Regions from separate parts of the Agathobacter sp. LCP21S3_B2 genome, predicted to be linked through region 1. Evidence: a T-box and tRNA genes for the amino acid it is inferred to sense, from the RefSeq annotation. Region 1 holds a T-box; the other holds one or more tRNA genes.

Region 1 (9,846 bases):
AGTGAAGGAAAAGGATGATGACGCGGTCGTGGAAAAAGACCTGGCGCTCAATCAGGGAGAGATGCTTCTGCTTGCAATTGCGACAAGCATCGATGCGCTTGCAGTCGGAATTATGTTTGCATTTACCTATGACAGCTTAAACATCTACTGGGCTATTGCAATCATCGGATTTACAACCTTCGTGCTCTCAATCATCGGAGTCATAGTCGGAAACTTTTTCGGCAATAAATATAAAAAGAAATCAGAGATAGCCGGAGGAATCATTCTCATACTCATAGGCGTGAAGATATTGCTTGAGCACCTGGGAATTATAAGCTTTTAATGAGCGTGTTATGATATGACAGAAACTGTGGCTGGGATATTACATTTCAGATACTATAAGAAATGAAATAATATAGAATACAAAAATAAAAAATGGAGGAATCAACATGGAAAATTTCATCAATAATGCACCGTTTATAGTGGTGCTGCTCTGCCTCATAGTGGGCTTTGTGTTTTTGGTAAAGGGCGCAGACCTGTTCGTGGAGGGCAGCTCAAACGTGGCAAAGCGCTTCAAGGTGCCGTCGCTTATCATTGGACTGACAATTGTTGCGATGGGAACCTCACTTCCTGAAACAGCGGTCAGTGTGGCAGCATCAATAGCACACAACAATACGCTTGCAGTCAGCAACGTGACAGGCTCAAACATATTTAACCTCATGGTAGTAATCGGTGTGTGCGCTTTGATGACACCGGTCGTGGTGGACGGAGCATCCTTAAAAAGGGACTTCCCATTCTCGATGATATGTGCCATTTTACTTCTTGTCATGGGAACAATCGGCATGATACTCGGCAGAGCGGACGGAATAATACTGCTCGGCTGCTTTGCAGGATATATTTTCTACCTTATCAGACACACATTAAAGCAGAACAGGCAGTCATCAGATGAGGAGGTCGATGAGATACCTCTCATCTCAATGCCAAAAGCAGTGATTTTCATTCTAATCGGAGCTGTCGGCATCGCAGTAGGTGGAGATGTCGTAGTAGACAGTGCAAGCCGCATAGCGATTGACCTTGGAATGAGCCAGACACTCGTCGGACTAACCATCGTATCTATCGGAACATCACTTCCGGAGCTTGTGACATCAATAGTCGCAGCCAGAAAAAACGAGGTCGATATGGCACTCGGAAATGCAGTCGGCTCATGCATTTTCAACATACTCATGGTGCTCGGAATTGCATCAGCCATCAGCCCGATAGCATTCATACAGGAAAATATCATAGATATTATAGTGCTTGTGGTATTTTCACTCATCGTGTGGATTATGGCATGGACAAAGCGTGAGATAAAAAGAGGCGAGGGCATCATCATGCTGCTAATGTATGCGGCATATACAGCGTATATTATTATACGATAGGGTAAAACAAGATTAAAATAGATAAAAACAGATAAACTTATTCTTGTTGAATTACAACAGTTGACAATTTAAAAGCCACATGCTACTCTAGAAATGTATGAGATAAAAGCGACGAAAAAGAGAGTACTTTTATGGCAGATTTACAGAGAAATCCCACACAGGCTGAGAGGGGATGACCTAAAGTAGGAGGAACATGGCTTTGGAGCAGCAGTATCGAACCATTGGCTAGATACTGACAGGAACCGCCTGTTATAGCGGAAAGAGGCGCAGCAGAGCCGGCAAAAGATGCCGGATGATTTTGATAGCTGCGTGAAGAGAAGTGGTACCACGATATAATCGTCTTCTTGGGAGTTTTCTCCTGAGGAGGCGTTTTTTAGCGTATAAAAGAAGTATGATGAGCATAAAGAATGTGCTTTATGCGAAATCAGACGGCATAAGTTATGTATTTATACGCATTTTGAGAAAAACAGGAGGAAACTAAATTGGCAAACAAAGGTAAATATTACATGACAACAGCCATTGCGTACACATCAGGCAAGCCACATATCGGAAACACATATGAGATCATCCTTGCAGACGCAATCGCCAGATACAAGAGAGCAGAGGGATACGACGTATATTTCCAGACAGGAACAGATGAGCACGGACAGAAAATCCAGGAAAAGGCTGAGGCAGCCGGAATTTCACCGAAGGAGTATGTAGATCAGATTTCAGGTGAGGTAAAGAAAATCTGGGATCTGGTAAATTCATCATATGACAATTTTGTCCGCACAACAGATGAGGACCATGAGAAATGTGTAAAGAAAATCTTCAAGAAGCTTTACGATCAGGGCGACATCTACAAGGGCTCATACGAGGGACTTTACTGTACACCATGTGAGTCATTCTGGACAGAGTCACAGCTCGTGGACGGAAAATGCCCGGACTGCGGACGTGAGGTACAGCCTGCGAAGGAGGAGGCATACTTCTTCAAGATGAGCAAATATGCAGACAGACTCATCGACTACATCAACACACACCCTGATTTCATCCAGCCGGTTTCAAGGAAAAACGAGATGATGAACAACTTCCTGCTTCCGGGACTTCAGGATCTTTGCGTATCGAGAACATCATTCAGCTGGGGAATTCCGGTAGATTTCGATCCAGAGCATGTAGTGTATGTATGGCTTGATGCCCTCACAAACTATATCACAAAAATCGGCTACGATCCTGACGGATCATCAGAGCTTTTCAAGAAAAACTGGCCTGCAGATCTGCACCTTATCGGAAAAGATATCGTGCGTTTCCACACTATTTACTGGCCTATTTTCCTTATGGCGCTTGACCTTCCGCTTCCAAAGCAGGTATTCGGACATCCATGGCTGCTTCAGGGCGGTGACAAGATGAGTAAGTCAAAAGGAAACGTTATCTACGCAGACGATATGGTCAGACTTTTTGGCGTGGATGCCACACGTTACTTTGTGCTTCATGAGATGCCATTCGAGAACGACGGAATCATCACATGGGATCTTGTAATCGAGAGATTCAACTCAGACCTTGCGAACATACTCGGAAACCTCGTAAACAGAACAGTTTCCATGAGCAATAAATACTTTGACGGCATTGTAAAGAGCACAGGCGCAACAGGCGATGCAGATCAGACTGCCATTGACGCAGATCTTAAGGCTGTTGTTACCGGCACAAGAGATAAAGTGGCAAAGAAAATGGAAGGACTTCGTGTGGCAGATGCCATCACAGAGGTATTTGCACTTTTCCGCCGCTGCAACAAATACATCGACGAGACAACACCTTGGGTGCTTGCAAAGGACGAGGCACAGCAGGATCGTCTTGCTGAGGTGCTTTACAACCTTACAGAGTCAATCACAATCGGAGCAAGCCTTCTGCATTCATTCCTGCCGGAGACAGCAGAAAAGATTGTAGCACAGCTTAACACAACACTCCGTGATTTCGATGACCTTGACCAATTCGGTCTCTATGAGAGCGGCACAAAGGTTACAGACAAACCTGAGATCCTCTTCGGCAGATTAAAGGCAGAGGATGTGATGCCTGAGGTAGAGAAAATTCAGGCAGCACAAAAGGCAGAGTTTGAGGCTGAGCAGGCTAAGCTTGCAGCAGTAGAGGGTAAGGAAGCATGTGGCTGTGGCGCAGGTGAAAATGCCGCAGACGGTGCAGACCTTGAGCCGATGGATGTGGAAGCAAAGGAAGAAATCACATTTGATGATTTCGAAAAGCTCCAGTTCCAGGTTGGTGAAATAGTAAAATGTGAGGCAGTTGCGAAGTCAAAGAAGCTTCTCTGCTCACAGGTAAAGATTGGAAACCAGACAAAGCAGATAGTATCAGGTATCAGAAAGTACTATTCTCCTGAGGAGATGGTAGGCAAGAAGGTAATGGTTCTCGTAAACTTAAAACCGGCTAAGCTCGCAGGTGTTTTATCAGAGGGAATGTTACTCTGCGCAGAGGATGCAGAGGGCAATCTCGCACTCCTGACACCGGAGAAGCCAATGCCGGCAGGAGCACCTATCGAATAGGACGTAAGCGACGAGAAGTACAAGATTTAAGGCGAATATGAAATTGTGCTTGCATAATTTCATATTTGGCTAAATCGAAGTTCGGCGACCGCCGAACCATCCCGGAAATTCTTGATTTCCGGGATAGGTACTTCAATCAGAAATAAGCTATCATATATCTCAAAAAATGCACTTTATTGAGCCGGGAAAGGAGTCTCATATGGAATATTTTGATATAGTGGACGAGCAGGGAAATCCAACAGGACAGACCGTAGAGCGCAAGCAGGCGCACAGAAACAATATACTTCATAGGACTGCGCATGTCTGGATAGTCAGACGCTGTGGAAATTCCATACAGATACTTTTACAGAAAAGGTGCATGGAAAAAGACTCCTTTCCGGGCTGTTATGACATATCAAGTGCGGGACACATACCAGCCGGTGTGGACTATATACCGTCTGCGCTCAGAGAGCTTAGGGAGGAGCTGGGCCTGACAATAGAGCCCGAACAGCTTATCGACTGTGGACTGCACAGGCACCATGCAGACGAGGTGTTTCACGGAGAGAGATTCCTGGACAACCAGATAAGCAAGGTATTTCTTCTGTGGCTCGATGTGGACGAAGCGGATATCACGGTGCAGAAGGAGGAAATCGACTCTGTAAAGTGGTTTGACTACGCAGAGTGTAAGCAGGACGTAATAGACGGCACGATTCCAAACTGCATAGATGTGGCAGAGCTTGAGATGCTTGAACCACACTTCGATTCGAAGATGGAATAAATAATGGAATAAATATAGGATAAACATAGCTCTAAATTATATGAATATGCTAGTGTACCGACCTGTTCATATTTAGCCAAATAACTTGCCTGAATTTTCATCTGCTGCGTTGTCATCAATTGCCGTAGCCCGCTACGGCTCATTCTTCCGCCTTGCAGAATGAAAAATTCATTCTGCGTCATTTGACTAAATAGCAACATGCCAGTACACTAGTTACCGGACTCACGAAGATGGGCCGGAATAAAGAATGGGGAGGAAACCATGAAATCAACAAAAGACTCTCTCTTAGAGGATATCAAAGCAGAATTTGCCGAGGTCAATGCCATGATGGAGGCGCTCGAAGCAAAGGAGCCTGAGGATGAGGCGAGTGAAGCCTACGATAAGTGGATTGAGGAGTGTGAGCAGCTCGCCATCGAGTCGGAATCACTCATGACACTTATAGATTACAAGATGACGCAGGGACTTTAGAAATAAAGACCTTTAGAAACCAAATAGAACAAAATCCATGGACACAGCGTACGTTAGATATTGGCTGTGTCCTTTTTAATTTGCCCCGGAGAAGATTTATTTTCAATATAAAGTTTCAAAAGAATCAGCCGATATAATTCCTAGAAAGACAGCATAATGTAACCGTAATGATTCAATTGCACACATATATCACACGGAGGTGTTTAAAATGGCAATAGAAGCAATCAAGGGTGCGGGCATGGTTTATCAGGGAAGTACGTCAACCGCACAGGTAAAGGAAGAGTCGCAGAGCAAGGCGGAGGTGTCCAGCAAAGACAATCAGATAGTATCTGACACCGTAGCCAAAGAGACACAGGCGATGAACACAAAGGAAGCAAGCGGGGACACATCAGGCGAGGCCGGCAGCCAGAGCCAGGCACAGCTTGCTGCACAAAAGCAGAATGAGAAAAACATGCAGCTTAAAAAGGCCGTGGATGACATCAACAAAAGAGCCGTAGACGGCCAGTCAGAGGCAGTGTTCGGCATCCATGACAAGACCAACCGCATCACAATAAAGATAATAGACAAAAATACAAAAGAAGTCATCAAAGAGTTCCCGCCGGAGAAGACACTCGACATGATAGCGAAGGTCTGGGAGATGGCAGGACTCATGGTAGATGAGAAGAGATAGGAGGACATCATGGCAATCAGATTATCGGGAATGAATTCGGGCCTCGATACGGATTCAATTGTCAAAGCACTTGTATCAGGCTATACAACCAAGAAAGAAAAATATGAAAAAGCACAGACAAAGCTTGGCTGGAAGCAGGAATCCTGGAAGTCACTGAATACCAAGGTGTACAGTCTGTATAGTAATATATCAAACCTGCGATTTTCAAGTGCCTACAATCTTAAAAAGACATCGGTTTCAGACATGACAAAGGCCACAGTTACAGCATCATCAACAGCTCCAAATGGCACGCAGTCGCTTAAAATAAAGGAGACCGCAAAGGCAGGCTCGCTCACAGGAGCACAGATAAATGCCTCAAGTTCAAAGACCACACTGGCTCAGCTTGGCTATACAGGTGGAGATGCACAGATAAATGTAAATACAGGCGGCACAACAAAGACTATCACGCTGAGCGCGACATCCACAATGTCAGACGTGGAGAAGCAGCTCAAGGAGGCAGGACTTAATGCCAGCTATGACAGCAACTACAAGCGTTTTTACATAAGCTCAAAGGACACAGGTGTGGAGAATGACTTCACTCTCACAGGAGCAAATGCCGCAGGAGCGAGCGCACTCTATAAGCTCGGAATCGCAGTGGGAGCATCGGCAGACGGAACCAGACCAAACCCATATGGAGAGTACGCAGGCCTGTCCGGTAAAAACAACGGTAGCACAAAAAAACCACACAGCAGAATATAGAAGACGCCAGAAACGCATATGTCACAGCAGCAGACAATGTTGCAAAGTACAATGCGCAGAGCAGCAACCTGCTCAATGCCATAACATATGGCAATGCTTATGCGGATGTTCAGGACTTTTATGCAGCACATAGCAGTGCAGACAAGACAAAGCTTGAAACACTTGCAAAACTTGGCTCAGGAAGAGACTCAGCCGTCATAATGAAAAACAGTGATGACAGCTACACCACATACAGTCTGACAACTGCAAAAGACGCAAAGGGCAATGCGGTATACAAATCAGCAGACGGCAAGTACATCTCAGCAGAAGAGACATATACGGCCGACGGCAAAAAATACAAGAAAGATTCCGACGGCAATTATATCAACGCAGATGATGAAACAGATAAATACAGCGGAGATACAGCAAAGCTGACCAAAAACGTGGCATATTATGAGGTTACAGAAAAAATATCATACACATCCACAACCGGCGAGGGCGATGACGCCAGGGAAGTGTCATACACAAAGGTCGGAGACACTGATGAAAAGCTTAAGGATGCAGGCGAAAAAGTATATACCAAGCGCGCGGACGGCAAATATTATGCAGATGGTGAACTGGATGATTCAAAAAACGGCATAACAATCACATCAAAGGCAGATTACACATCCAATGAAGCGTCGCTTACGAATGCGGAGGCTGCAAACACAGCCTATACAGCTCTCACAAATGGTATATCAGAGGCTGATCTGAACACATACACAGCAAACCTGTCAACAGTCACAGCCTTCGAATCATCAGAGGATACAGTGCTGAAAAAGGATGATGATTACACCATAAGCAAGCTCACAGAGGCTGTCCATAGTGCGTATGCGGACAAAGGCGGAAAAGCCGGAGTGCAGGCACTTATATCAGGAACCGGCGCCTATGCATCAGGCAGTGATGCAGTAGATAACAGCTACGCAGGCAGAGTGTCAGCGCTCACAACAGCAGCACAGACAGCACAGGAGACCGTAGACAAAAACAGCATCGTAAAGGAACTTGCAGCAATAAAGGACACAAACTCAGAGGAGTACAAAGCAGCCCTTTCAAAGCTGGTAGATGAAGTGGATGCAGCGTATGACCTGTCATCAAGTGCACAGTACAATACCGATGCCAGCAAGATAGACGGAAAAGACGCCGAAATTGAGTTAAATGGCGTAAAATACACCGGAGCCAGCAACAGCTTCAACATCAATGGACTGAACATTACAGCACTCTCAAAGACCTCCGGCAATGATGAAATCAGCATCACCACAGCCACGGATACACAGGGCATTTATGACAAGATAAAGGACTTCCTGACAGAGTACAACAACGTCATAAACGAGATGACCAAGCTCTACAACGCAGCATCAGCAGGCAGCTATGAGCCACTGACAGATGATGAAAAGGAAAACTTGTCCGACAAAGAGATTGAGAAGTGGGAGCAGAAAATCAAGGATTCATTGCTCAAAAACGATACAACTCTCAGTGGCGTAATGACAGCCATGCAGTCAGCCATGTCATCAGCAGTGGAGATAAACGGCAAGAAATACTCATTCTCAAGTTTCGGAATCCATACGCTTGGCTATCTCAATGCTGCAGACAATGAGCAGAACGCATACCATATCGACGGAGATGAGGATGACACCAACACCTCAGGCAACACAGATAAGCTCATGGCGGCAATCAATAATGACCCTGACAGTGTCATGACATTTATGCAGCAAATCTCCAACAACCTCTACAAGGCAATCGGAGATAAGATGTCATCAACATCACTGAGCTCAGCGTTTACCATATACAACGACAAGCAGATGAGCACAGAGTACAGTGATTACACAAAGCTTATCAAGGAGTGGGAGACAAAGATATCAGACAAGGAAGACTATTACTATAAAAAGTTCTCCGCAATGGAGAGCTCGCTCGCCAAGCTCAACAGTACACAGAGCTCACTAAGCAGCTATTTCTCATAAAGAATAACCATACATGAGTCAGAATGTGTGAAATATATTGAAAATGTACATTTCAACAAACAGTAAATGTACGAAATCAGGGAGGTAACAAATGTTACAAAGCAAAGGATACGCAGTATATGCAAACAGCAAGGTTCAGACAGCATCGCCAGCGGAGCTGACACTCATGCTCTACGAGGCAGCCATCAAGTTCTGCAACATAGCAGAGATGGCTATAGAGAAAAAAGACATACAGAAAGCACACGATAATATCAAAAAGGTAGAGGCAATCATCGAAGAATTTCAGGCCACACTGAATCACAAATATCCGGTAGCAAAGGACTTCGACAAGGTATATACATACCTCATGCAGAGACTGGTTGAGGCCAATATCAAGAAAGATACAAAGATACTCGATGAAGTGCTTGAGCACCTGCGTACCATGAGAGATGCATGGAAAGAGGTCATGCGTGTCACTTGCAACGGAAGCAAGGTAGGCATGTCGTAAAACAAAAAATAATAACGATAAAAGACAAAAAGGCTATTGCAAAGTTATGGAGCTGGGCAATAGCCTTTTTGAAAGGAGAACACCATGGAACAGACATACATCGCAATAATGATACAAAGCCTGGAGAAAAAAGAACAGGTACTTGACAAAATAATAGAGCTTGACACGGTACAGAAAAACCAGCTCGAAGACCCAAATCTCACACCGGACGATTTTGATGATGTTGTAGAGCAGAAATCAAAGCTCATAGAGCAGCTAGACAACCTGGACAGTGGCTTCGAAAAGCTCTTTGAGCGAGTAAAAGAAGATCTTGAAGGCAACAAAGAGACATACAAAGAAGAAATCCGCATCATGCAGGATCATATCCGTAAAATCACAGACAAGAGCGTGAAAATCCAAAGCCAGGAAGCCAGAAACAAAGCCCTTATGACAAACAAATTCAACGGAATAAAAAAACAGGCCAGACAAGTGCGAAAGGGCGCAAATGTGGCCAGCAAATATTATCAGTCAATGACAAAGACCGGATATGTAGATCCACAGTTCATGGATAATAAAAAGTGAAAATGGGTGGATGAAAATGGCGAAAATGGGTGGATGAAAATGGTGAAAATGGGTGGATGAAATTGATGAAAATGGGTGAACAGCATGAATATACTAATATTTGAATACCACAACTTTGGAATAGAGGACGTAAAAGAAACCCTCACAAAAAACGGACACAAATACAAAGCAATAGAATCAGCCCTGATAAAGGAGCGTAAAAGCACAGAATTTGACAGCATATTTGAAAAAGCATATGAAGAGGGTATAAATGGCAGACCATAC
Region 2 (9,846 bases), on a different contig from region 1:
AAAAACCCATAAACCGACTGGTTGTTCCGGCAAGTGTCAGGAAGATAGTTCCGGTCACAAGTGGATTGGATAAATATTTTTTTACAATCAAAAAATCACCTGTCATATGTTGTCTTAGAAGTATATGTGCTTCCGGGGATATATATGACAGATGATTGTTTTATTGTGTGTCAAACAGCTATTATGATCTTATATGACAGTTATCGCTATCTTAATGATGTGAGATTAACCCATAAAGTGGCGGATAGCCTTGGCTACGCCGTCATTTTCGTTTGTGTCGGTGACGTAATCAGCCTGTGCCTTAAGCTCATCGGTTGCATTTCCCATGGCCACGCCGATGTGTGCGGCTTTTACGATAGCCATGTCGTTTTCGGTGTCACCGACAGCCATTGTCTCATCAGCTGCTATATTCAGGATTTGAGCCAGCTTGTGAAGTGCCACACCTTTGTCAACGCCTGCTTTTGTGAATTCCAGATTACCGTAGCCACCGCTTACGAGCGTGATTTCAGGGATTTTTTTCAGATGTTCAAATACTTCGTCGCGGCAGTAGTAGTTATCATCTGCATCCTTTGGGAAATTGATGGTCATTTTCTGCATATGGTAATTGTTTTCGCGCATCATTTCAGTGATATCGTTCACACGTTTTCTGGTTGTCATGATGTATTCCTTAATAGAAGGAGGCATTTTGAGCTCCTTTGCATCCTCGAGACACTTGTATGGAGAATAGCCACAGCCGTTTATGAAGGCATCCATATGAACGCGCTTTGTCATCAGATAATCAATTATTGAAAACGCTGTCTCATCAGAAAGGCAGTTTTCGTAAAGACATTTTTGGGTGTCAATCTCGTAGATTGCACTTCCGTTTGCAGTGATAGCGTAGCGGATGCCGGTGTCCTTAATTGCCTCAAACGGCAGCCCTCCTAATGGACGGCCGGTGGAGATGACCACATTTATTCCGGCAGCAGTTGCCTCTTTTATAGCTTTTATATTTTCCTTGGATATCTGACTTTTGTTGTTGAAAAGTGTTCCGTCAAGATCTAAAGCGATAAGTTTCATAAGAAATCCTTTCTTTTGTTTGAAAAATATAGTGTTTTAGTATATTATGTGAATAGACTATTGATTTTTTTGTTTTAAAATCGGTTACAATGATAATATAAATTATCACAAATTTCAAGGATGAAGAGCACATAGCTTTTGCTTTGAAATACTTTACACTGTGGAGTAAATAACAGCTGAAACAGAAAAGGAAACGAAATGACAAGAGAAGAATTCAGAAAATATATCAGAGAAAACATAGTTATCCTGGATGGAGCGACCGGTACAAACCTGATGGCAGCGGGCATGCCGGTAGGGGTGTGTCCGGAGGAATGGGTGATGGAGCATCCGCAGGTGATTCTTGATTTGCAGAAGGCTTATGTCGATAACGGCACGAATATTGTTTATGCACCTACATTTACAGGAAACCGGATTAAGCTTTTAGAATATGGTTTACAGGAGAAAATTAACGAGATAAATACCACACTGGTTGGCCTGTCAAAGCAGGCTGTAGGGGATAGGGCACTTGTAGCAGCAGACATGACGATGACCGGCAGACAGCTTTTTCCACTCGGGGATCTGATGTTTGAGGAGCTTTTGGAGGTGTACAAGGAGCAGGCGAGGATCCTTGATGCGGCGGGCGCAGATGTTTTTGTGGTTGAGACAATGATGAGTCTTCAGGAGTGCAGAGCGGCAGTGCTTGCTATAAAAGAGGTAAGCGACCTGCCTATTATGGTGACACTCACCTATAACGAGGATGGCAGGACTCTTTTTGGTACACCGCCTGAGACAGCAGTTGTTGTGCTGCAGTCACTTGGAGTGGATGCAATCGGTGTGAACTGTTCGACGGGACCAGCTGAGATGATAGCGCTGGTTGAAAAAATGGCAGAGTACTCTACAGTTCCTCTTATTGCAAAGCCAAATGCCGGGCTTCCGGAGCTTGAGGACGGTAAAACTGTATACAAGATGACTCCGGATATGTTTGCGAATGCGATGAAAGGGCTTGTGAAGGCAGGTGCATCTATTGTCGGAGGCTGTTGTGGCACCACGCCGGAGCATATACGTGCTCTCACAGAGGCCGTAAAGTCAATGCCTGTTCATAAGCCGCTTGAGCACCATAGAAGAGTGCTTGCGTCCGAACGGAAGAATGTAGAGATTGACTTAGATGGCAACTTTACTGTGGTCGGAGAGAGAATCAATCCTACAGGCAAGAAAAAGCTGCAGGCACAGCTTCGTGAGGGAAAGCTTGACCTGGTGCGCCAGATGGCTATGGAGCAGGAGACAAATGGTGCGAGAATACTTGATATCAATATGGGCATGAATGGTATCGATGAGAAGGAGATGATGAAATCGGTTATATATGAGGTTTCATCTACAGTGGACTGTCCACTTTGTATTGATTCAAGCTATGTGGAGGTAATAGAGGAGGCTCTTAAGATTTATCCGGGAAGAGCTCTCATCAATTCTATTTCCCTTGAGACAGAAAAGATGGAAAAGCTTCTGCCTCTTGCGGCAAAATATGGGGCGATGTTTATACTCTTACCACTTTCGGATGCAGGATTGCCAAAGGATGTCGAGGAGAAAAAGCAGATTATAAATACTATTTATGACAAGGCACTTTCGCTTGGAATGGCACATGAGGATATCGTGGTGGATGGACTTGTTGCGACAATAGGTGCAAATCCAAAGGCCGCAATCGAGTGCTATGAGACCATTGCGTACTGCAAGGATGAGAAAAAGCTTCCTACAATATGCGGACTTTCAAATATATCCTTCGGACTGCCTGAGCGTATGTACGTGAACACAGCGTTTCTTACAATGGCCATATGCAAGGGACTCACCATGGCTATTGCCAATCCATCACAGGAGCTTTTGATGAATGCTGCATTTGCATCGGATATGCTGCTCGACAGACCTGACAGCGATATAGCATACATCGAGCGCATGAGCAGGCTTGCGGAGGAAAAGGCCCAATATGAGACTGTTGTTGTGAAAAAGTCGGACAATGATGCGTCTGCTTCAAACGACACATGCGCAGTGGGCAGTAAGGATGCGGTATTTCAGGCTGTCTTAAAGGGAAACAAGGGCAGTATAATTGATGAAGTAAAGAAAATGCTTTCTGATGGGGCAAAGCCTGACGAGATTATTAATAACAGCCTGATTCCGGCTATTAATGAGGTGGGAGAGCTTTTCAACCAGAAGAAGTATTTCCTGCCACAGCTTATCGGCAGTGCAAATACCATGAAGCTTGCTATAGAACATCTCGAGCCACTGCTTGAGAAGAAAGACTCAGGGGAGGATATGCCGACTCTTGTCATTGCAACGGTGGAGGGGGATATCCATGATATAGGAAAGAACCTTGTTGTGCTTATGCTTAAAAACTATGGCTACAACGTGATTGATATGGGAAAGGATGTGCCTTGTGAGGATATTGTCAACAAGGCGATTGAGACGAATGCGGCGGTTATCGGACTGTCAGCTCTTATGACTACAACCATGATGCGCATGAAGGATGTAGTGGAAATCTGCAAGGAAAAGGGCTGTAAGAGTAAGGTTGTAATCGGTGGAGCCTGCATTACACAGAGCTTTGCAGACGAGATAGGAGCTGACGGATATTCAAAGGATGCAGCAGAGTGCGTGAAACTTGTGGAGAGACTTCTGAATAGTTAAAATTTTTTAAATAAAATGAAAAAAGTTGTTGACAATAAGGTGCCGACTGTATATAATAATCAAGTCGGTTGACGACATGGGATCTTAGCTCAGCTGGGAGAGCATCTGCCTTACAAGCAGAGGGTCACAGGTTCGAGCCCTGTAGGTCCCATCCTTTTAAAGGATATCAATCAATATGGCGAGGTGGCTCAACTGGCTAGAGCGTCCGGTTCATACCCGGGAGGTTGAGAGTTCGAGTCTCTCCCTCGCTACTTTACTTCAGCAGAAGTGACACGGGATCTTAGCTCAGCTGGGAGAGCATCTGCCTTACAAGCAGAGGGTCACAGGTTCGAGCCCTGTAGGTCCCATCCTTTTAAAGGTATCAATCAAATATGGCGAGGTGGCTCAACTGGCTAGAGCGTCCGGTTCATACCCGGGAGGTTGAGAGTTCGAGTCTCTCCCTCGCTACTTGTTAAGACTTGCAGTTGTTGCAGGTCTTTTTGTTATAAATAGTTACGAAACAGAAAGGGATAAGCATGATAAGACCTAAAATAGGACTTGACTGGGATGATGTGACAGCCCCATTCAACAGTATAGCCATAGATATGGCAAACAAAAAATATAATATCACCCCACCGCTTGAACTGGAGGATATAGATTCGTGGGAGAATACCGGCAGAGCCTCTGTCATAAAGGAATTTTACCGGGATAATACACTTTACGAGAGGCAGAAGCCTACAGAAGAGACAAAGCGGATGATAAGAAAGCTCATGGATATCGGAGAGGTATATTTTATCACGGCGGTGGCACCGGGCTTCATGGGAGTGAGGGCGAGTCAGATAATGGAGGCATTTCCTGATTTTCCGACAGAAAATATCATACTTGGCAATGCAAAAAATCTCGTGCAGTTTGATATTATTTTAGATGATGCCATACACAATGTGCTTGAGACACCGGCCACATATCCTGTGCTCATGCGAAAGCCGTGGAATTCAAAAATGACAGGACTTTTATCTGTTAATAATATCACAGAGTTTGTATATCTCGTGGAGCAGATAATAAATGCGTCACTATATAGAAATAAAAATATAAAGAATCCGTCAGTTGTGGCGCTTGTCGGACCATCAGGCTCGGGAAAGACAGCGCTATCAGACAGTCTGTGCGCCATGGAGCAGTTTGAGAATCCGAAAACATACTGTACCAAGCCCGGAGATAAGCACAGGTACCTGACGGAGGAGGAGTTCAATGCGCAGGATTTCTTTGAAAAGACAAGATATGCAGGAATACAGTATGGCACCAAAATGGAGGATATAGAGGCAGTGCTTGAAAAGGGACATTTTGTCGTGATGCCACTTGACATGTGCGGTGCCATTGCAATGAAGCGTCATTTTCCTACTGTAATAGTGTATGTGGCACGTGACAAGGAGCTCTTAATCCGGGATATCATAGAACAGGATTACTCGATAGAAGAAAAGACACTTCGTATTCTGTCCATAGATGCCGAGAAACGTAACCGCCAGATATGTGATTATGCAGTAAATAACATGGACGTTGGTGCAGCTACGAGAGAACTTGCAGATGTTTTAAAGAATATGCAGCTATAAAATATGTTTATAGCAAGCTCTTAGTTATAAGTATTAACACTTTTCCTAGAAAGATGGTATGATATGTTTAGTTCAAGGGAACAGCATCCCGAAATTAAAATTAAAAACAAATAACATTAACATATCATTAATAGGAGGATATTAATATGAGCAAGAAACATTATGCAGACAGAAATTTGAAATTTGAGACATTACAATTACATGTAGGACAGGAAACACCTGATCCGGTTACAGATGCGAGAGCAGTTCCAATCTACCTTACTTCATCATATGTGTTCCATAACAGTGAGCATGCGGCAGACAGATTCGGACTCAGAGATGCAGGAAATATATACGGCAGACTGACAAACCCTACAGAGGATGTATTTGAGAGAAGAATTGCAGCACTCGAGGGTGGCGTGGCAGCACTTGCTGTTGGTTCCGGAGCAGCGGCACTCACATATGCTTTCCAGGCAGTAGCACACGCAGGTGACCATATTGTTGCAGCAAAGAATATCTACGGCGGTACATACAATCTCTTGGCACACACACTTCCTGATTACGGAATTGAGGCTACATTCGTAGATCCATTCGATTATGATGGAATCAAGGCTGCCATCAAAGAGAATACAAAAGCTATTGAAATCGAGACACTCGGAAATCCAAACTCAGAGGTAGTAGATATCGAAAAAATTGCAAATATCGCTCATGAGGCAGGAATCCCGCTTATCGTAGATAATACCTTTGCTACACCATATCTTGTCCGTCCGATTGAGTACGGTGCTGATATCGTGGTTCACTCAGCAACAAAGTTCATCGGTGGACACGGAACAACAATTGGTGGAGTCATAATTGACAGCGGTAAATTCGACTGGACACAGAATGATAAATGGCCATGGCTTGTAGAGCCAAACGTATCATACCACGGAGTAAGCTTTGCAAAGGATTGCGCACCGGCAGCATTTGCGACATATATCAGGGCAATTTTACTTCGTGATACAGGAGCAACAATTTCGCCTGTTCATTCATTTATCTTCCTTCAGGGACTTGAGACACTTTCGCTTCGTGTGGAGCGTCATGTTGAGAATGCACTCAAGGTAGTTCAGTACTTAAAGGATCAGCCACTCGTAGAGAAGGTTAATCATCCATCTATTTCAGAGGATAAAGAGCAGCAGGAACTTTACAAGAAATACTTCCCTAACGGAGGCGGCTCTATATTTACATTCGAGATTAAGGGTGGAGCAAAGGAAGCGCAGAAATTTATTGACAACCTTGAGCTTTTCTCACTGCTTGCAAACGTAGCTGATGTTAAGTCACTTGCTATACATCCGGCTTCTACCACACACTCAGAGTGCAATGAAGCAGAGCTCTTAGATCAGGGCATCAAGCCAAACACAATCCGTCTTTCAATCGGAACTGAGAATGTGGATGATATAATTGAGGATCTTGATGAGGCATTTAAGGCACTTGCAGAGTAAATGGTTTTTCATGATAAATACTCCTTAAACGAATAAATAGTGATCATTATAAAAGGAATCGGAAAATATTAATCCGGTTCCTTTTATTGTGCCATGAAATATCTTGAATTGGATTTTTTCGCGAACATCTTGACAACCTTTTAACAATTATTGATATTCGTGAAAAATAAGTATATTATAGTCAGTGGTGTGAAACCAGATATAGTTTTAAATAATAAATAATATACATAAAGGAGACATTATCATGTTTGGATTTGGTCAGTTAATCGAAATATTAAAGAAAAACCCAAAGAAAATCGTATTCACAGAGGGAGAGGATTCACGTATCCTTGAGGCAGCTTCGCGTTTACTTGCAAGCAACTTCTTACATCCTATCCTTGTCGGAGATCCTGAGAAGATTAATGCAAGCGCTGAGAAGAGCGGTTTCAATATCCGTGGAGCAGAGATTATAGATCCTATGAAATTTGACCGTATGGATGAGATGGTTGAATTATTCTGCGAGCTTCGTAAGAGCAAGGGTGTTACACCGGAGCAGGCTAAGGGAATTCTTTCATCAGCTAACTACTTTGGAACAATGCTTGTAAAGATGGGTATCGCAGACGCACTTCTCGGAGGAGCTACATACTCAACAGCAGATACAGTTCGTCCGGCATTACAGCTTATCAAGACAAAGCCTGGCAACACAATCGTATCTTCATGCTTTATCCTTGTTCGTCCATCTGCTACAGGTGAGAATGAGGTGCTTGCAATGAGCGACTGCGCTATCAATATCCATCCTACAGAGGACGAGCTTGTTGAAATCGCAGGAGAATCAGCAGAGTGTGCTAAGATCTTCGGTATCGATCCAAAGGTTGCATTCTTAAGCTACTCAACACTTGGCTCAGGAAAGGGCGAGGATGTTGACAAGATGAGAAACGCAGCTCACAAGGCAAAAGAAAAATATCCAAATCTTCCAATCGAGGGAGAAATCCAGTTTGACGCAGCAGTTGCACCACGTGTAGCCCGCACAAAGTGCCCACAGTCTGAGGTTGCGGGTCATGCAAATACATTTATCTTCCCTGACATCAACGCAGGAAATATCGGATACAAGATTGCACAGAGACTTGGTAATTTCGAAGCATACGGCCCAATCCTTCTTGGACTCAATGCTCCAATCAATGACCTTTCTCGTGGATGTAATGCAGGAGAGGTTTACTCAATGGCTATCATCACTGCAGCACTTGCATAAGACATTTAATGGACTATTTCAATTTTAATAAAGACCGCTCCGGTTTGTCCGGGGCGGTCTTTTATTTGAAAATAGCTTAAAATAATATCTTGGCGCAACAGGAAAAATAAGGTATACTATATTTAAAAAACCAAAATACAGAGCAATGACAGTTGGCAATAACATGAGGTATTGTATCTGATAGAAAGAGAGACGATATATGAGAGTAGGAATGGGCTATGATGTGCACAAGCTTGTTGAGGGCAGAGATTTGATTTTAGGAGGAGTGAAGGTTCCGCATACACTCGGGCTTTTAGGCCATTCGGATGCCGATGTACTGTTGCATGCGATAATGGATGCACTCTTGGGTGCAGCGGCACTTGGCGATATTGGAAAGCATTTCCCGGATACAGACCCGGCATATGAGGGTATTTCGAGTCTTAAGCTTTTGGAGCATGTGAGAGAGCTCATTGCAAAAAAAGGCTATGTGATAGAAAACATAGATGCGACAGTAATTGCACAAAAGCCGAAGCTTCGTCCGTATATTGAGCAGATGGAGCAGAATGTGGCTGATACGCTGCAAATCGCAAAGGAGCAGGTAAATATAAAGGCGACGACCGAGGAGTGGCTTGGTTTTACAGGCCGCGAGGAGGGAATTGCATCACAGGCAATCTGCTCACTTACAGGTCTCTATGAGGCAAGTATGCAGGTCGGAGGCGGATGCAGCGGCTGTGGAGGCTGTCAGGCCGATTGATTTGAATATATAGGGAAAACATGCTAAAATAAAAAGATAGTTATAAATCATCCAAAAGGAGATATAAATAATGGAGAACAATTTCAAGTTTTACAATACACTCACAAGACAGATTGATACTGTTGTTCCACGTGTTGACGGCAAAATCGGCATGTATACATGTGGACCTACAGTTTACCATTTTGCACATATCGGAAATATCCGCTCATACATCATGGAGGATGTGCTTGAGAAGGCACTTCGCTATGTGGGCTATGATGTAAAGCGTGTCATGAATATTACAGATGTGGGACATCTCTCAAGCGACGGAGATACCGGAGAGGACAAGATGCTAAAGGGCGCAAAGCGTGAACACAAGAGCGTCATGGAGGTAGCAAAGGAGTACACGGACGCCTTTTTCAAGGATTTTACAGCCGTACACAACAGAATGCCTGATGTAGTGGAGCCTGCAACCAACTGTATTCAGGAGTTTATCAATATGGTGGAGGTGCTTATCGAGAAGGGCTATGCCTATTTTGCAGGAGGCAATGTATATTTCGATACATCAAAGCTTGATGATTATTTTGTGTTCTCTTCAGCAGTAGAGAAGGAACAGCTTCAGGTTGGAGTGCGAGATGATGTTGAGGAGGATGTAAACAAGAAGAATAAAAATGATTTCGTACTCTGGTTTACACAGTCTAAGTTTGAGGACCAGGCTCTTAAATGGGACAGCCCATGGGGCGTCGGATATCCGGGATGGCATATAGAGTGCTCATGCATCAGCATGAAGCATCTCGGAGAGTACGTGGATATCCACTGTGGTGGTGTGGACAATATTTTCCCACATCACACCAATGAGATTGCACAGTCAGAGAGCTATCTGGGACACGACTGGTGCAAGTACTGGTTCCATGTCAATCACTTAAATGACAGAGCCGGCAAGATGAGCAAGTCGAAGGGTGCAATCCTCACAGTTTCGGTGCTTCAGGAGAAGGGCTACAATCCGCTTGCCTACAGATTCTTCTGCTTACAGTCACACTACAGAAAGCCTCTTGAGTTTTCGTTTGATGCGCTCGACAATGCAGTTGCGGCATACAATAAGATTGCAAAGCGTGTGGCAGAGCTTAAGGATGAAGGTGATATTGATGAGACAGCTTTTGC

Evidence for each region. A T-box is a leader RNA that pairs with one kind of tRNA and senses whether it is charged. The one in region 1 lies ahead of metG (methionine--tRNA ligase), so its partner is inferred to be a tRNA-Met.
Region 2: it has a tRNA-Met gene. The T-box ahead of metG (methionine--tRNA ligase) is inferred to sense a tRNA for this amino acid. The anticodon was not compared.

Annotation. Positions count from the first base shown of each region.
Region 1 is NZ_JBQKGQ010000011.1:106,939-116,784, reverse strand. It holds gene ACTQ1L_RS09760 (manganese efflux pump MntP) at 1-322, shown strand, start outside; gene ACTQ1L_RS09755 (calcium/sodium antiporter) at 429-1,397, shown strand; T-box leader at 1,500-1,744, shown strand; gene metG (methionine--tRNA ligase) at 1,904-3,925, shown strand; gene ACTQ1L_RS09745 (NUDIX hydrolase) at 4,125-4,682, shown strand; gene ACTQ1L_RS09740 (hypothetical protein) at 4,944-5,150, shown strand; gene ACTQ1L_RS09735 (flagellar protein FlaG) at 5,359-5,820, shown strand; gene ACTQ1L_RS09730 (flagellar cap protein FliD N-terminal domain-containing protein) at 5,830-6,558, shown strand; gene fliD (flagellar filament capping protein FliD) at 6,759-8,534, shown strand; gene fliS (flagellar export chaperone FliS) at 8,626-9,021, shown strand; gene ACTQ1L_RS09715 (flagellar protein FliT) at 9,106-9,582, shown strand; gene ACTQ1L_RS09710 (CgeB family protein) at 9,667-9,846, shown strand, end outside.
Region 2 is NZ_JBQKGQ010000010.1:36,035-45,880, forward strand. It holds gene ACTQ1L_RS08665 (oligosaccharide flippase family protein) at 1-91, opposite strand, end outside; gene ACTQ1L_RS08670 (Cof-type HAD-IIB family hydrolase) at 226-1,056, opposite strand; gene ACTQ1L_RS08675 (homocysteine S-methyltransferase family protein) at 1,255-3,705, shown strand; tRNA gene ACTQ1L_RS08680 (tRNA-Val) at 3,784-3,856, shown strand; tRNA gene ACTQ1L_RS08685 (tRNA-Met) at 3,883-3,956, shown strand; tRNA gene ACTQ1L_RS08690 (tRNA-Val) at 3,980-4,052, shown strand; tRNA gene ACTQ1L_RS08695 (tRNA-Met) at 4,079-4,152, shown strand; gene ACTQ1L_RS08700 (5' nucleotidase, NT5C type) at 4,221-5,288, shown strand; gene ACTQ1L_RS08705 (O-acetylhomoserine aminocarboxypropyltransferase/cysteine synthase family protein) at 5,435-6,745, shown strand; gene pta (phosphate acetyltransferase) at 6,990-7,973, shown strand; gene ispF (2-C-methyl-D-erythritol 2,4-cyclodiphosphate synthase) at 8,173-8,706, shown strand; gene cysS (cysteine--tRNA ligase) at 8,777-9,846, shown strand, end outside.